DNA from 4 places in the Nocardioides marinisabuli genome. Region 1 is predicted to be linked to each of the others. Evidence: predicted binding sites of a transcription regulator. Region 1 holds the regulator's gene; each other region holds the start of a gene.
The links. The regulator LexA, encoded in region 1, represses DNA repair genes until DNA is damaged. The targets are predictions, from matches to a motif close to TCGAACANNTGTTCGA.
Positions count from the first base shown of each region.

Region 1 (3,763 bases):
CGGGAACGGCTCCCAGCGGTGCGTGGCCCGCTCGCCGAAGATCCCGTAGAGGTACTCCTTGCTCAGCACCGTGCCGGTGGTCAGCCCGCGCCTGTTGAGCCGCTCGATGACGGTGGGGAAGCGCAGGTCGGAGGGCTGGTCGAGGGTGCGGATCTCGCCCAGCGCCCGGTCGTAGACCGCGTTGGCCGGCACGCCGCTGCGGTCGGGGCGCACCCCGGTCATCATCATCGTGTGGTTGGGGATGGTCTCCATCACCGGCATCGAGGTGGCCCGCGGGTGGTGCACCCCGCCCTCGCGCAGCGCCAGCAGGTTCGGCGTCAGCCCGCTGTCGAGCTCCTCGGGCCGGCAGCCGTCGACGACCAGCACGTAGGCGCGCTTGCGGGTCGAGGCCCGCGCCGCGAGCGCCGGCTCGAGCCCGGCCACGGTCGAGAACGCCAGCCCCGAGGCCGCCGCGGTCAGGACCGTGCGCCGACCGGCGCGGATCTCACCGAGGCCGCGGGCGAAGGGGGCGGGGCCGGCCGCGTCGCAGTGGCCGCTCGTCGGGTCGCACATCAGCGGTCTCCTACGGGGGTGCTCACACGCTGCACCGTGCCGGTGCCGGCCAGGGTGCGGAACGACGCGTCGTGGGTGGCGGTGGTCTGCTGGTCGTCGCGGGCCCCGATGACGTACCAGTCCATCTGGGTGCGCTCGGCGGTGATGTCGAGCACCGAGAAGCCGTGGTCGTCGAAGTTCAGGTACTTGATGTGGCGGTTGTTGGCCTTGATCGCGGTCTCCACCAGCGGCGTCAGCGCCGGCTGGCCGGTGATGTCCTTGAGGTTGTTGGAGGTCACCGAGGAGCACACGAACTCCACGCCCACCGAGTCGCCGAGCAGCGGGTAGAGCGAGGTGTCCATCGGCAGGTCGCAGGCCCACCCCGAGTGGATGTCGCCGGTCACGAAGACCACGTCCTTGACCTGGTGGTCGTCGATGTGGCGGAAGACCTCGCGGCGGTCGGCGGTGTAGCCGTCCCACTGGTCGACGTTGTACGGCGAGCCGTCCTGGGGCAGCAGCCCGGTGACGTCGTTGACCGGGTCGACGAGCTCGTTGGGCAGGTCGGCGAAGGTGACCGGGGCGATCATCACCGGGTTGCCGACCACCTTCCACTGCGGGGCGTGGTTGCCGCGGGTCAGGGAGTCCTTGAGCCACTCCATCTGCCGGTTGCCGGTGATCGAGCGCGCCGGGTCGTTGACCTCCGCGTCCACCAGCGGGGTCGCGACCTGCTGGGAGCGGTAGGTGCGCAGGTCGAGCATGCTGACCTCGGCCAGGTCGCCGAAGCGCAGGCGGCGGTAGAGCCGGGCGCCGTCGCCCAGCGAGGCGGTGCCGTCCATGCGCACCGGCATCCACTCGTCGTACGCGCGGTGGGCGCGGGCGCGCCGCTTGAGGTAGTCGCCCTCGGAGTCGTCGTGGTTCTCGGCGTTCTTCCTCCACTGGTCGTTGGTGACCTCGTGGTCGTCCCAGGTCACGATCCAGGCGTACCGGGCGTGCAGGGCCTGCAGGTCGGGGTCGGTCTTGTACTGCGCGTGCCGGCGGCGGTAGTCGGAGAGCGAGACCATCTCGCGCGCGGGGTCGTGCGGGCGGATGTCGACGTTGTCCTGGCCCATGCCGTACTGGCCGGGCGCGTACTCGTAGAGGTAGTCGCCCAGGTGCAGCACCGCGTGCAGGTCGTCGCGCTCGGCGAGCAGCCGGTAGGCGCTGAACCAGCCGGCCTGCAGGTTGGCGCAGGACACCACGCCGAAGCGCAGGTTGTCGGGCGTGGCGCGCTTGGCGGGGGCGGTGCGGGTGGTGCCGACCGGGCTGCGCTGGCCGCGCGCGGTGAAGCGGTAGTGGTAGACGGTCTCGGGCTGCAGGCCCGTCACGTCGAGCTTGACGGTGTGGTCGCGCGCGGCGCTGGTGACGAAGCGGCCCCGGCGCACGACGTTGCGGAAGCGGCGGTCGGTGGCGACCTCCCAGCGCACGCCCACCCGCGGGCCCTTGCCCGAGCCGGGGGTGGCGGCCCTGGTGGGGGTGACCCGGGTCCAGATCAGCACCGCGCGCGGCAGCGGGTCGCCGGAGGCCACACCGTGGGCGAAGACGTCGTGACGGGCCTTCGCGGCGACCGCGTGCGGGCCGGCGAGCACGCCGGCGCCGGTGACGGCGGCGCCGCCGGCCCCGACGGCACTGGCGGCCAGGACCGTACGGCGTCCGAGGGCGGCGAGGCGGGCCCGCTCGGCGTCGGCGGGGCTCGCGGCGTCAGCGGCGGTGGTGGGGGTCAGTGGTGGGGTCACGCCTCATCCAACGACACACCGCCGTCCACGTGACGTGGACGGCGGTGTGAGCACCGTCTGTTCACCGTCGGTTCGGTCTCCCGACGGGCGGGTGCGGGGCCTCAGAGGCTGCGCAGCACCGCGGTGACGACCCCGAGGATCGAGGCGTGGGTGCCGTCGATCGGCTCGTAGGCGTCGTTGTGGGGCAGCAGCCAGACCTTGCCGTCCTTGCGCTGGAAGGTCTTGACGGTGGCCTCCTCACCGATCAGGGCGGCGACGATCTGGCCGTTGCTGGCGGTCTGCTCCTGGCGGATCACCACGTAGTCGCCGTCGCAGATCGCGGCGTCGATCATCGAGTCGCCGGAGACCTCGAGCAGGAAGAGCTGGCCGTCGCCGACCAGCTGCTGGGGCAGCGGGAAGACGGCCTCGACCCGCTCCTCGGCCAGGATCGGGCCACCGGCGGCGATCCGGCCCACGACCGGCACGTAGGAGGCCTGCGGCATGGTGTTGCCGATGTCGGTCTCGTCGACCGAGCTGTCGTCGGCCGAGGAGATCGCCTTGCGGCGCGCCATCAGCTCGGGCAGGAAGACCTCGAGCGCGCGCGGGCGGTGCGGGTCGCGCTTGAGGAAGCCCTTCTCCTCGAGCACCTTGAGCTGGTGGGAGACGCTGGAGGTGCTGGTCAGGCCGACGGCCTGGCCGATCTCGCGCATGCTCGGCGGGTAGCCGCGGGTCTCGATGGCCTCCTTGATGCACGCGAGGACCTTGATCTGGCGCGGCGTCAGGCCGGTCGCGTCGGGAGGGCCGTCGGGCAGCTCCGCGACCCCGCGCTTGCGGGGGCCGCTGTTCTTGGTGGCCATCGTGTGCCTTTCGTGCGCGAGGCCCGAGCCGGGGAGTCCGCTCGGATGGGTCGTGGACCCACGCTATCGCCGCGCGGGCCCGACTTCAAACATCTGTTCGAAGGGCGTGTCGCGCTCGTGGAGGCGGCGACGGGCTGCTCCGGCGTGACGTCGGGGATCTCGAACAATTGTTCGCCGCACCCCTTGCGCGGCTCGAACACCTGATCTAGTCTCGCTCATGTGTTCGATCGAACACCTGGTCGAAGCAGGATCGCGACCGGGACTGTCGGTGGCTGTCCGTAGACATCTCCCTGACCGAGCACGACGACGACCACCCCCTTCCCCAGGAGGTCCCGATGAGCACCATGACCCTCACCGCCGCCCCGGCCCCGATCCGCCTCGGCGCCGTCCGCGCCACCCGCCGTACGACGCCCGGCTCGCTGCGGCTGACCCGCCGCGGCCGGCTCGCTGTGCTGGCCGCGGGCCTGCTGCTCGTCGCCCTGGTGGGCGTCGTGCTGGCCGGCGTCTCCGTTGCCACCAGCGAGAGCGGCACCGCCCCGGCGACTGAGACGATCACCGTCGGCGTCGGCGACACGCTGTGGGCCATCGCCGCCGAGCGCGCCGAGTCCGGCGACGTGCGCGAGG
Region 1 covers NZ_CP059163.1:2,332,394-2,336,156, forward strand. Annotated here, with positions in the region: gene H0S66_RS11165 (alkaline phosphatase family protein) at 1-552, opposite strand, end outside; gene H0S66_RS11170 (alkaline phosphatase D family protein) at 552-2,303, opposite strand; gene lexA (transcriptional repressor LexA) at 2,405-3,139, opposite strand; gene H0S66_RS11180 (LysM peptidoglycan-binding domain-containing protein) at 3,475-3,763, shown strand, end outside.

Region 2 (3,763 bases), 1.6 Mb from region 1:
CCAACCGGCGCGCGTTGCCAGCGGAGATCCGGCCGCCGGTGTCCAGTGCGGCCGCCGCCAGCCCACCCTGCAGCGAGGCGAGGGTCATGGTGACGACCACGGTGGCGTTGACCCCGCCGGCGCGTGGCAGTCGCTTGGGGTCGAGGCGTTCGATGAGCTCGACGAACGCATCGCCCAGCCGCCGCGCGGTCGGGCGACGTACCGGCTCCGGCGCCTCGTCCGTGCCCGCCCTGTTGGCGATCTGGTGCTTGGGGGCGGCGAACGCCAACAGGGCCTTCTCGAGCATCTGCCCCACGAGGGTCGGGACGGTGAACGATCCCTTGATCCGGCCGTGGCCGTCCTCGCGCATCCGGAACACCGAGCTCTTCTCGGCCTCGCGTTCCTCGCGGTCGAGCAGCTCGGCCTCCCAGGCCTCACCGACCTCGGGTGCGACCCACGTCGAGGATGCGGCGCCCGAGCACCCGCAGCGCCTTCGCGTCGTGCACCTTGCCGAACGCCACCAAGGTCTCGGTGGCCTCTCGGAGCACTGCCGGGTCGAGGTCGTCGGGCAGCGCGTCCAACGCCGTACAGATCACCGACGCCTGCTCCGCGACCAGGTCCCCGCGACCCAACGCTTCGCGCACCAACGAGTGACGAGCCAGGCCCTCGGCGAGGCGTACCTGGCGGAACGACTCCCGCTTGGTCGACCGGGTGACGTTCGAGTGCCACACCGCCAACGACGGCGAGGCGTTGCGCTCCTGCACCCCGACGGTCTCGGCATGGATGAGCAACCCCGAGCGCACCTCGACCAACATGGCCTCCACCCGCGCGACGTCCGCCAGCGCCTCAGCGGCCTCGTCCTGGCTCATCGACCACAACGGCGTACCGGCGACCTCGCTCAGCACCGACCGCACCCGCGCGACAGCACTCCCGACAGGGTGTGCGGCGGTGGTCGACATGAGTAAAGTATCTCAGGACCCACCGACAAAACGCCAGGTCAAACCCCATTTTCCACAGGCAGGTCGAAAACTTTTTCGAGAGTGCGGAAGTGACCGGTCGAGGGTGCAAACCTGACCGCTCGATGGTTCAGGAGTGACTGCTCGGCCGGGTCAACAGTCGACGGAGCCCAGGCGGGCCAGCCCCTCCAGGTCGCCGTCGCCGAGGTCGGTGCGCACCAGGTTGCCGCCGTACATGAGCTGGGTGTCGTCGTCGACGTGGGCCAGGCCGAGCACGTGGCCGAGCTCGTGGACCAGGATCGCCCGCATCGCCTGCTCGCCACCCCGCTGGCCCGCGAGCCGGTCGAAGGTGTCGGTATCGAGGGCGACCATGCCGGTGATGAAGCGTTCGGGGCCGACCTGGCGGGTCTCCCAGGCGCTGCCGCCGAGCCCGGCGACCTCGCCCTCGAGGGCCGGGACCTCCTGGTCGTCGGCCCACCCGATCAGCACGGGGCTGGCGGCGCCGGCCGACACCGAGCGCCGGTCGAAGTCGCGGTCGTCGGTCAGGCCGCGGTCGTCGAAGACGAAGCCGGAGGCCTCCTCGATCGTCTCGACGGACTCCTCGACCAGCTCCTCCCAGCCGTCGGGGGCGCCGTCGGGGTTGACGACGTACGGGATCTCCGAGCAGGGCGACCAGGTGACGGGCACGTCGCTGCCGCGCTGGGTGCGCACGAAGGCGTACTCGCCGTCACCGTCGGTGATGCCGACGATCTCGCCGATCCGCTCGCTGCTGCCCAGCAGCTCGCGCACCCGGGTGCCGGTGGCCCCGGGGTCGCGGGCGACGACCAGCCCGGCGAGCACCGCGGCGACCATCAGCCCGGGCAGCACCGGGCCGTGCGAGCGCCGAGGGCGGTCGGGCCGTGCGGCGCGGTAGAGCTCGCCGTGCGTCGGGCCCGCGTGGTCGTCGAGGGCCGAGGGGTCGAGGGCGTCGAGCTCGGCCAGGCGGCGCTCCATGTCGCGCACCCAGCGTCGCTGCGCGCGCGCCTGCGCGCGCCGTTGCCAGAACCCCATGGCTCCATGGTCCCGGACCGCTGGTGACGGCGTACGACGAGGGCGGGCGGCTAGGGTCGGCTGGTGGGCACCTGGAACACCGTGGTCGAGGGCGACAACCTCGACGTGCTCACCGACCTGGCGGCGCGCCGGCAGCTCTTCGACCTGGTCTACATCGACCCGCCGTACAACACCGGCAACGACTTCGCCTACAGCGACGACATCCGCGGCGAGGCCGGCGGGTCGCGCCACGCCGCGTGGGTGGCGATGATGCGCCCGCGCCTGGAGCTGGCCAGGTCGGTGATGTCACCGCGGGCGGCGATCTTCGTCAGCATCGACGACCACGAGGCCGCCCACCTGCGGCTGCTGCTCGACGAGGTCTTCGGCGAGGCGGGGTTCGTCGCGCAGGTGGTGGTCAACCTCAACCCCAAGGGCCGCCAGCTGGGGCGCGGCTTCGCGACCAGCCACGAGTACCTGCTCGTCTACGCCCGTGACCCCGGCCGGTGCGCGCTGGTCGCCACGAGCGCCGACACGGTCGACGAGCGCGACTTCGCGCTGCTGCACGAGCCGAGCGGGCGGCGCTACCGCGAGCTGCCGCTGCGCAACACCAACAAGAAGTTCAACCCGCTCACCGCGCGCACCCTGCACTTCAGCGTGTGGGGCGACCCCGTCACCGGTGCGGTGGCCACGGCCCCCTTCGACGGCGCCGTCGAGGTCAGCCCGGTCTTCGGCGACGGCCGCCCGGCCGTCTGGCGCTGGAGCCGCCCGCTGATCGACGAGCGCGGCGACGACCTGGTCTGCCGCACCGTGCGCGGCCGGGCCGGCGAGCGGGTCGACGTCTTCCAGCGCGACTGGCTGCACCCGGGGCGGCGCAAGAAGCTGACGACGATCTGGCTCGCCGAGGAGGTCGGCTCGACCGACACGGCGGTCGCCGAGCTCAAGGACCTCGTCGGCCACGTCTTCGAGTCACCGAAGCCCACCGGGCTGCTGCGCCGCGTCCTGCAGACCATGCCCGACGACGTGGCGGTGCTCGACTTCTTCGCCGGCAGCGGCACGACCGGCCACGCGGTCGCGCTGCTCAACGAGGAGGACGGCGGGACCCGCACCTGCCTCTCCGTCAACCGGGCCGAGCCGACCCGGCCCGGCTCCAACGCGCACGCCGCGGGCCTGGCCACGGTCGCCGACATCACCCGGGCCCGGTTGCGCGCCGTGGCCGAGCGCCACGGCGGTGGCCTCGTCGAGCTCGTCCTCGACTGACCCCTCTCAGCCGACCCCGGCGGCCTTCTCCAGCGCCGCGACCTCGTCCTCGAGGTGCACCAGCAGCCGCTGCAGGTGCGGCACCGTGCGCCGGCAGCCGGTGAGCCCGAAGGCGATCCGGCCGTCGTAGGAGGTGCAGGTGATGTTGAGCGCCATCCCGTTGATCGGGATCGAGAGCGGGTAGGTGCCGACCAGGCGCGCCCCGTTCCAGTAGTGCGCGGTGCGCGGCCCCGGCACGTTGCTGATGATCAGGTTGTACGGCGGTCGCACGATGCCCTGCATCCGCAGCAGCGGCGCGAGGATCATCGGGGCCTGGCCCAGGGCGCTCATCGCCAGGATCTGCACCTGGGTCATCGACGACAGGGCCTCCTTGCCGGCCTGCATCGAGTCGTGGATGGCGCGCAGGCGGTCGGCGGGGTCGGCGAGGTCGGTGGCCAGCTGGACCATCACCGCGCCGACGGCGTTGCCGCCCTCGGCGGAGGCGATGTGGGACTGCTTGGCGTTGAGGCCCACCGGCACCATCGCGACCAGCGGCGTGTCCG
Region 2 covers NZ_CP059163.1:769,327-773,089, reverse strand. Annotated here, with positions in the region: gene H0S66_RS03600 (HNH endonuclease signature motif containing protein) at 1-349, opposite strand, end outside; gene H0S66_RS03595 (DUF222 domain-containing protein) at 414-938, opposite strand; gene H0S66_RS03590 (matrixin family metalloprotease) at 1,089-1,985, opposite strand; gene H0S66_RS03585 (site-specific DNA-methyltransferase) at 2,049-3,221, shown strand; gene H0S66_RS03580 (WS/DGAT/MGAT family O-acyltransferase) at 3,228-3,763, opposite strand, start outside.
Region 2: the regulator LexA is predicted to act here: its motif matches at 1,002-1,017, upstream of H0S66_RS03595 (DUF222 domain-containing protein).

Region 3 (3,763 bases), 2.0 Mb from region 1:
GGCTCTAGCGTCATGACCCATGACGACCTTGACTCATGACGCGCCGATGCCCGCCGCGGCGACGTCCCGCCTCGGGGCCGGGCTGACCTTCGCCCTGGTCTCCGCCCTGTCCTTCGGGCTCTCGGGCGCCCTGGCGCGAGGTCTGCTGGACACGGGCTGGAGCCCGGGCGCGACGGTGCTCATCAGGGTCGCGATCGCGGCAGCGGTCGTGCTGCCGCTGGGTCTCCTGTCCCTGCGCGGGCGCTGGGCGCTGCTGCGCCGCAACACCGGGCTGGTGGTGACCTACGGCGTGCTGGCCGTGGCCGGTGCCCAGTTCTGCTACTTCTCGGCCGTGCAGTACATGCAAGTGGGGCCGGCACTCCTGATCGAATACACCGCCCCCGCTGCCGTGGTGGTCTGGCTGTGGCTGCGCCACGGCCAGCGCCCGGGTGCGGTCACCCTCCTCGGCGCCGGCCTCGCGGCCGCAGGCCTGGTGCTGGTGCTCGACGTGGCCTCCGGCGCCGACATCAGCCTGCCGGGCGTCGCCTGGGGCCTCGGGGCGATGGTCGGCGCGGCGACGTACTTCGTGATCTCGGCCGACGAGGACAACGGACTGCCGCCCTTCGCGCTGGCCGCCGGCGGGCTCGTCGTCGGCTCGCTGGTGCTCGGCACGCTGGGCCTGGTGGGGCTGATGCCGATGACCGCCGGCACCGCCCCGGCGTCGTACGCCGTCGGGGAGGTCGCCTGGTGGGTGCCGGTGCTGCTGCTGGGCCTGGTGACCGCCGGGCTGTCCTACACGAGCGGGATCGCCGCCGGCCGGCGCCTGGGCTCGCGGCTGGCGTCGTTCGTGGCGCTGACCGAGGTGCTGGCCGCGGTGGTCTTCGCCTGGCTGCTGCTCGACGAGCTCCCGCGCGCCGTCCAGCTCGTCGGCGGCGTGCTGGTCCTCGCCGGCGTGGTCGTGGTCAAGCTGGGGGAGTCGCGCACCGTGCGGCCGGAGCCCGTCGTCACCTGACCCGCCGGCGTGCCTTGAGCTCCCAGCCTCGGAGTGGGTGCTGGGTGAGGTGCCACCGGGGGTCGTGGGCGCGGTGGTGGTGCCAGGAGCAGAGGGGTAGTGCGTCGTCGAGGTCGGTGTCGCCGTGGTGGGCCCAGGGGGTGAGGTGGTGGGTCTCGGTCCAGGCGAAGGGTCTCTCGCAGGTGCCGATGGCGCAGGTGTCGTAGAGCAGGAACAGGGCTTTGCGTTGGTGGTGGGTGTGGAGTCGTCGGGTGCGGCCGAGGTCGAGTGGGACTGAGTCGTTGGTGCCGGGCGGGGCGCCGAGGACGGTGGGGACGAGTCCGGCTTCGCAGGCCAGGCGGCGTAGGTCGCCGGCGGCGGTGCGGATACCGGTGTCGAGGCGGGCGGTGCCGGTCTCGTGGGGGCCTTGCCAGTCGGGCCAGTTGCTGGGGTCGAGGTCACCGGTGGCGGCGAGGTCGCGGGTGAGGTCTTCGGCGGTCATGGTGACCAGGAGCGTCAGGGCGTTGGCGCCGTTCCAGCCGTCGGTGGGCAGGTGCTCGATGAGCTCGCACAGGGCGTTGCCCGCGATCTCCCAGCCGGACAGGCCGTGGTCGGGGCCGGTGGGGGCGGACTCGTCGTACCCGGACATCGACTCACCATCAGCGCCGGTGCGCGCCTTGTTGAGGCGGCGGGGTGCCGAGAGGGTCTCGATGGCGGTGCGGAGCAGGGACCCGTGGAGCTCGGGGATGGTGAACTTCCCGGAGTAGGTGCCGTCGCCGTTGTCGTGCAGCGCCAGGTAGGTCTCGTGCTTCGCACGGCGGGACTCGCGCCCGAGCATGATCGCTTCGTGCTTGTCGGCGAGGTCGCGGTCGACGACGTCGAGCATCCGCCGAGCGGCCTGTCTGAGCCTCTTGGGGTTCATCGGGCGCCCGGTGCGGGTGCCGATGCCGGTGGCTTTGTTGACCAGGACCTCTTCGGCGGCGGCGAGCTGTTCGGGGGTGGTCTGGAGGGGTGCTTGTTCGGCGGCGGCGACGATGATGCGGACCTGGCGGGTGGTGATCGCGCCGGTGGCGTATGCCTGACGGGCGTGGTGGTACTTGCTGCGGAGCAGCTCCGCGACCCGGGCACCACCGGCGAGCACCTCCCGGGACTGGCCGGTCAGCGCGGCCGCCCACGCGTCGGTACCGGTGGCGGCTTCGCTGTCGGCGACCTGGCGTCGTTCGGCCTCACCGAGCACCTCGCCCAGCAGCGCGGACGCCTCCGCCTCCAGTCCCGAGAGGGCTTGGACCAGCACGGCGAGGTCCTCGACCGGCTGCCGACGCAGATCCCCGTCGCGTGCCGCGGCCATCGCAGCACGAGCCGCCGCGACCGCCGCCGCGACAGGACCCGACTCAGGCGCTGGGGCGAGGCTGGCGGGCACCCCAGGACCCGGGCCGGGGGCCCGGTCGCTGGTGGGGTGCTGGAGCAGCCTCATGCCCATCATTCTCCCACGCGGAGACCGAATTGTCGAACACTTGTTCGATGCGATGGGGGGTGATCGCCGGCGACGAGCGATATCGCGATTGCGGGCCGGCGTCGTGTGATTCGTAGAGTTCTCGGTCCACCGCCGACCGGGCGGGTAGCGGATGTGAGAGGTCCTTCGTGCAGCAGACCACCGTCGACGGTGTCCCATGCTTCTGGGTCGATTCGGGCCGGCCCACCCTGACGGCTCGTCTGCTCTTCCGCGTCGGTAGTGCTGACGAGCCGTTGAACGAGTCTGGCTGGCTGCACCTGCTCGAGCACTCAGCCCTGCACGGCCGGGGCGGCGGCGCGTTGCAGGTCAACGGTTTCGTCGCACCTCTGGTGACCGGATTCGACGCGCACGGGCCGACTGAAGCGGTGGTGCAGCACCTCAACGAGATGACGTCGACGTTGACCCGTCCGGATCCGGATCGGCTGTTGCGTGAACGTGACGTGCTTCGGGCCGAGGGTGAGATGCGCGGTGGCCCGAGTGTCCGGGCACTCAGCTGGCGCTACGGGGCGCGCGGTCCTGGCGTCGTGGCGATGGGTGAGCCCGGACTGGGACGTGCCACGGTCGCAGGTCTCGAGGAGCGTGCGCACCGTGTGTTCGCGCGGGGCAACGCCGCGCTCGTGCTCGACGGCCCGGTGCCTCCCGGTCTGCGCTTGGACCTCCCCGACGGTGAGCTGCTTCCCTTCGCACAAGCACATCCCTGCAAGCAGAGACTCCCTGCGTGGTACGTCGACGAAGGCCTGGTCCTCAGCGGCGTGGTCACCCGATCCGACGCAGCGACGATCCTGCCCGACATCATCGAGCGTGGGCTGCGCGTGAAGTTCCGCGACGAGGCTGCTGCGTCCTACGCCCCGTGGGCGACCTACGAGGCGGTGGACGCCGAGCGCGCCCTGGTCATTGCGGGCTCCGACGCCTCACGTGTCCTCATGCCGACCCTCGCGCACCAGGCCCGGATGCTTGTCCGAGATCTCGGGAACCACGGCCCGGAGTCGACGTGGCTGGACGACGTCAAGGCCATGCGGCGCCAGGCCATGACGGATCCCTACGCACTTGTCGGGTCCGCCATGCGGGCGGCCCACGAGCACCTCCGTGGGCGGCCCGTCCTCGACCAGGACGAGGTCCTGGCTGAGCTGGACGCCACGACCACCGAGGACGTCCGAGCCAGCGCCCAGGAATTCGCCTCCTCGCTCCTCCTGGGACTCCCTGGTGACGCCACCGCACCCACCGACATCCCTGTCGTCGCGCAACCCCTCGAGGCGGGCGTCGTCACAGGTCACCGTTTC
Region 3 covers NZ_CP059163.1:150,731-154,493, reverse strand. Annotated here, with positions in the region: gene H0S66_RS00685 (EamA family transporter) at 20-991, shown strand; gene H0S66_RS00680 (HNH endonuclease signature motif containing protein) at 984-2,264, opposite strand; gene H0S66_RS00675 (insulinase family protein) at 2,612-3,763, shown strand, end outside.
Region 3: the regulator LexA is predicted to act here: its motif matches at 2,477-2,492, upstream of H0S66_RS00680 (HNH endonuclease signature motif containing protein).

Region 4 (3,763 bases), 1.8 Mb from region 1:
AGCGCCGCCAGGCTGCGCCGCGAGGCGTCGTACGGCGTGGTGGGCCACGAGCCGACCGAGCGCAGCCCCGCGAGCACCTCGTCGAGCACGTCGTCGTCGGCGCCCGGCTCGTACCAGGCGCGGACGGTCGCCCAGACCCCTGCGGTGTCGAGCTCGGTGAGGTCGACGCGGCCGGCGACGGTGCCGTCCTCGACGTCGTGCACCGAGTAGGCGACGTCGTCGGCGAGGTCCATCACCTGCGCCTCGAGGCAGCGGCGCACCCCACCCCCGGGCACCGGGGCGCGCATCCAGTCGAAGACCGGCAGGTCGTCCTCGTAGACCCCGAACTTGTGCACCTCGCGCGGCGAGCCGTCGGCGTGCACCCCGCTGGGTGCCTCGGCGGCCCCGCGGGGCCACGGGTACTTCGTGCAGGCGTCGAGGGTGGCCCGGGTCAGGTTGAGCCCGACCGAGCGGCCCTCGGCGTCGATGGTCTTGGCCTCGAGCCGGGTCAGCAGCCGCAGCGTCTGGGCGTTGCCCTCGAAGCCGCCGCAGGCACCGCTCAGCTCGGCCAGCACCCGCTCGCCGTTGTGGCCGAACGGCGGGTGGCCCAGGTCGTGGGCGAGCGCCGCGGTCTCGGCGATGTCGGGCAGGCTGCCCAGCGCGCGCGACAGGTCGCGGGCCACCTGGGCGACCTCGAGACTGTGGGTGAGCCGGTTGCGCACGAAGTCGTCGCTCTGCGGACCCACCACCTGGGTCTTGGCCGCGAGCCGCCGGGAGGCTGCGGCGTGCACCACGCGGGCGCGGTCGCGCTCGAAGGGGGTGCGCTCGGGCGCGTCGACCCGCTTGGGCGGCTCGGGCACCAGGCGCTCGCGCGCGTGCTCGTCGTAGAGGTCCAGGGCGTCCATGGCGCCGCCACCCTATGCGGTGCCTCCCCCCTAGACTCGCGCCGTGCTGCCCCTCGGAGGACCGGACCCCACGACCTGGGACGACCTCGCGCTGGCCGCCCGCAACCTCTTCGCCACCCACGCCTGGGCCAGCACGTGGTGGGGCGAGTACGCCGACGGCGCCACCCCGCACGTGCTCGTGGACGACCCGCAGGCACCCCGGGTGGTGCTGCCGCTGCACTCGCGCGGTCGTGCGCTGCGCCAGGTGCGCTGGATCGGCCACGGCCCGGCCGACCTGCTCGGGCCGGTCTGCGCGCCCGAGGACCTGCCCCGGGCCGCTCCCCTGCTGCGCGCGGCGCTGGAGGGCGGCGACCTGCCGGCCGACGTGGTGCTCCTCCAGGACTGCCCGGTCGCCGCGCCCTGGTGGGAGCCGTTCGACGCCCGCCCGATCAGCACCGAGGTGAGCCCGGTGCTGCGCTTCGCCGAGGGCTTGACCTGGGAGTCGTGGCTGGCCTCGAAGAGCAAGAACTTCCGCGGTCAGGTGAACCGCAAGCCGCGCACCCTCGAGCGCGACCACGACGTGGTGGTCCGCCTGGCCACCGCCGAGACCCTCTCGAGCGACCTCGACGCGCTCTTTGCCCTGCACGCCGCGAGGTGGGAGGGCGACAGCCCCCTGCTCGACCCCCGCCAGCACCGCTTCACGCGGGCCTTCGCCACGCTGGCGCTGGAGCGCGGCTGGCTGCGGTTGTGGTCGATGGACGTCGACGGCCGGTGCGTCTCGTCGCTGCTCACCTTCGCCTTCGGCCCCGACGTGTACTGCTACCAGTTCGGGCGCGATCCGGAGATGGACCGCGAGTCCGTGGGCTTCGTGCTCCTCGTGCACGCCGTGCGCGACGCGCTCGAGTCGGGCGCGCGGGAGTTCCGGTTCCTGCGCGGCGACGAGGACTACAAGTACCGCTTCGCCGACGCCGACGACCCGGTCGGCACCTACGCCCTGCCGCGCGGGCTGCGCGGTCGCGCCGCCGTCGCGCTGGCCGCCCGCCGCCGCGCGGGCCAGGACTGATCAGGTGCGCGCCGGGGCGGGCGCGTGCGGCGACTGCTCCACAGCCTCGGTGACGTCCTTGACCACCAGGATGCCCAGGACCGCGGCCGCCACCCACAGGGCCGATGCGACGACGTCGGACAGGTTGGCGTTCGCGAGGGCAGAGAAGTAGTCGGGGTCGGCAGGGTCCGCGCCACCGAGCAGCACCGTGGTCACGCGGTTGGCGATGGAGGCACCGACCACGCTGATCCACCACCACAGGACGACGTTGGTCGAGGGGCCCGAGCCGCTCCGGCCGCCCAGCCGCACGTCCTCGACCATCTGGTAGGGCCGCCACAGGTTGAGCACCGGCACGAACCACCCACCGATCGCCCACCCCGACCTGTGCTCCAGCCGCGCCGGGTCCATCCGGTCGCTGCGGTGGGCCTGGAACAGCCAGATGATCATCAGCACCAGCACCATGATGTGCAGGACGACCAGCACCAGCCCGATGACGACGGTGCCGGCGTCGTACGCCGTCGCCCGGCCCTGGTCGATGGAGGCCGGGTCGGAGGCCCAGCCGGCGAAGGTGCGCCAGGCCCAGGACGAGAACACCGCGTTGACCGCGTTGCCGAGCAGCGCGAGGCCGAGGACCACCACCAACGCTCGGGACAGGGTGGACCAGCCGGAGCTGAGTGCGGGTCGGGAGGACTGCGTCGTAGTGGTCACGAGCGGGAAGTATGGGGGCTCGCCCGTCCCGACCCCAAGTCGGCCGAGCAGTCACTTCTGAACCACCGAGCAGTCAGGTTTGAACCCTCGACCAGTCACTTCCGCACCCTCGAAAAAGTTTTCGAGCCGTCTGTGGAAAACGGGGTTTGACCTGGTGCTTTGTCGGTGGCGGCTGAGATACTTCACTCATGTCGACCACCGCCGCGCACCCCGTCGGGAGTGCTGTCGCGCGGGCCCACGCGGTGCTGGACGAGGTCGCCGATATGTCGGCCTGGTCGATGAGCCAGTCCGAGACCGCGCAGGCGATCGTGGAGGCCTCGCGGCTCCAGGCACGGCTGGCCGCAGTGCAGTCCCGGCTGCTGGAGCACGCCGAGACCGTCGCGGTGCAGGAGCGCAACGCCTCGCCGTCGCTGGCGGTGTGGCACTCCAACGTCACCCGGACCACCAAGCGCGAGTCGTTCCGTCAGGTGCGCCTGGCCGAAGGGCTCGCTCGTCACGTAATGGTGCGCGAAGCGCTCGGTTGCGGGGACCTGGTCGCGGAGCAGGCGTCGGTGATCTGCGCGTCGTTGGACGCGTTGCCCGACGACCTCGACCCGGCGGTCCTCCGAGACGCGACTGCGGCGTTGGTCGAGTTCGCGCAGGTGCACGACGCGAAAGCGTTGCGGGTGCTGGGGCGCCGGATCCTCGACGTCGTCGCACCCGAGGTCGGTGAGGCCTGGGAGGCCGAGCATCTCGACCGCGAGGAACGCGAGGCCGAGAAGAGCTCGGTGTTCCGGATGCGCGAGGACGGCCACGGCCGGATCAGGGGCTCCTTCACCGTCCCGACCCTGGTCGGGCAGATGCTCGAGAAAGCCCTGCTGGCGTTCGCCGCCCCGAAGCACCAGATCGCCAACAGGGTAGGCACGGACGAGGCACCGGAGCCGGCACGCCGGCCCACCGCGCAGCGGCTGGGCGATGCGTTCGTCGAGCTCATCGAACGCCTCGACCCCAAGCGACTGCCACGCGCCGGCGGGGTCAACGCCACCGTCGTGGTCACGATGACCCTCGCGACTCTCCAGGGTGGGCTAGCAGCGGCTGCGCTCGACACCGGCGGCCGGATCAGCGCCGGGGCCGCGCGCCGGTTGGCGTGCGAGGCCGGCATCGTCCCCGT
Region 4 covers NZ_CP059163.1:4,139,762-4,143,524, forward strand. Annotated here, with positions in the region: gene H0S66_RS19850 (deoxyguanosinetriphosphate triphosphohydrolase) at 1-884, opposite strand, end outside; gene H0S66_RS19855 (GNAT family N-acetyltransferase) at 928-1,926, shown strand; gene H0S66_RS19860 (DUF4328 domain-containing protein) at 1,927-2,613, opposite strand; gene H0S66_RS19865 (HNH endonuclease signature motif containing protein) at 2,802-3,763, shown strand, end outside.
Region 4: the regulator LexA is predicted to act here: its motif matches at 2,723-2,738, upstream of H0S66_RS19865 (HNH endonuclease signature motif containing protein).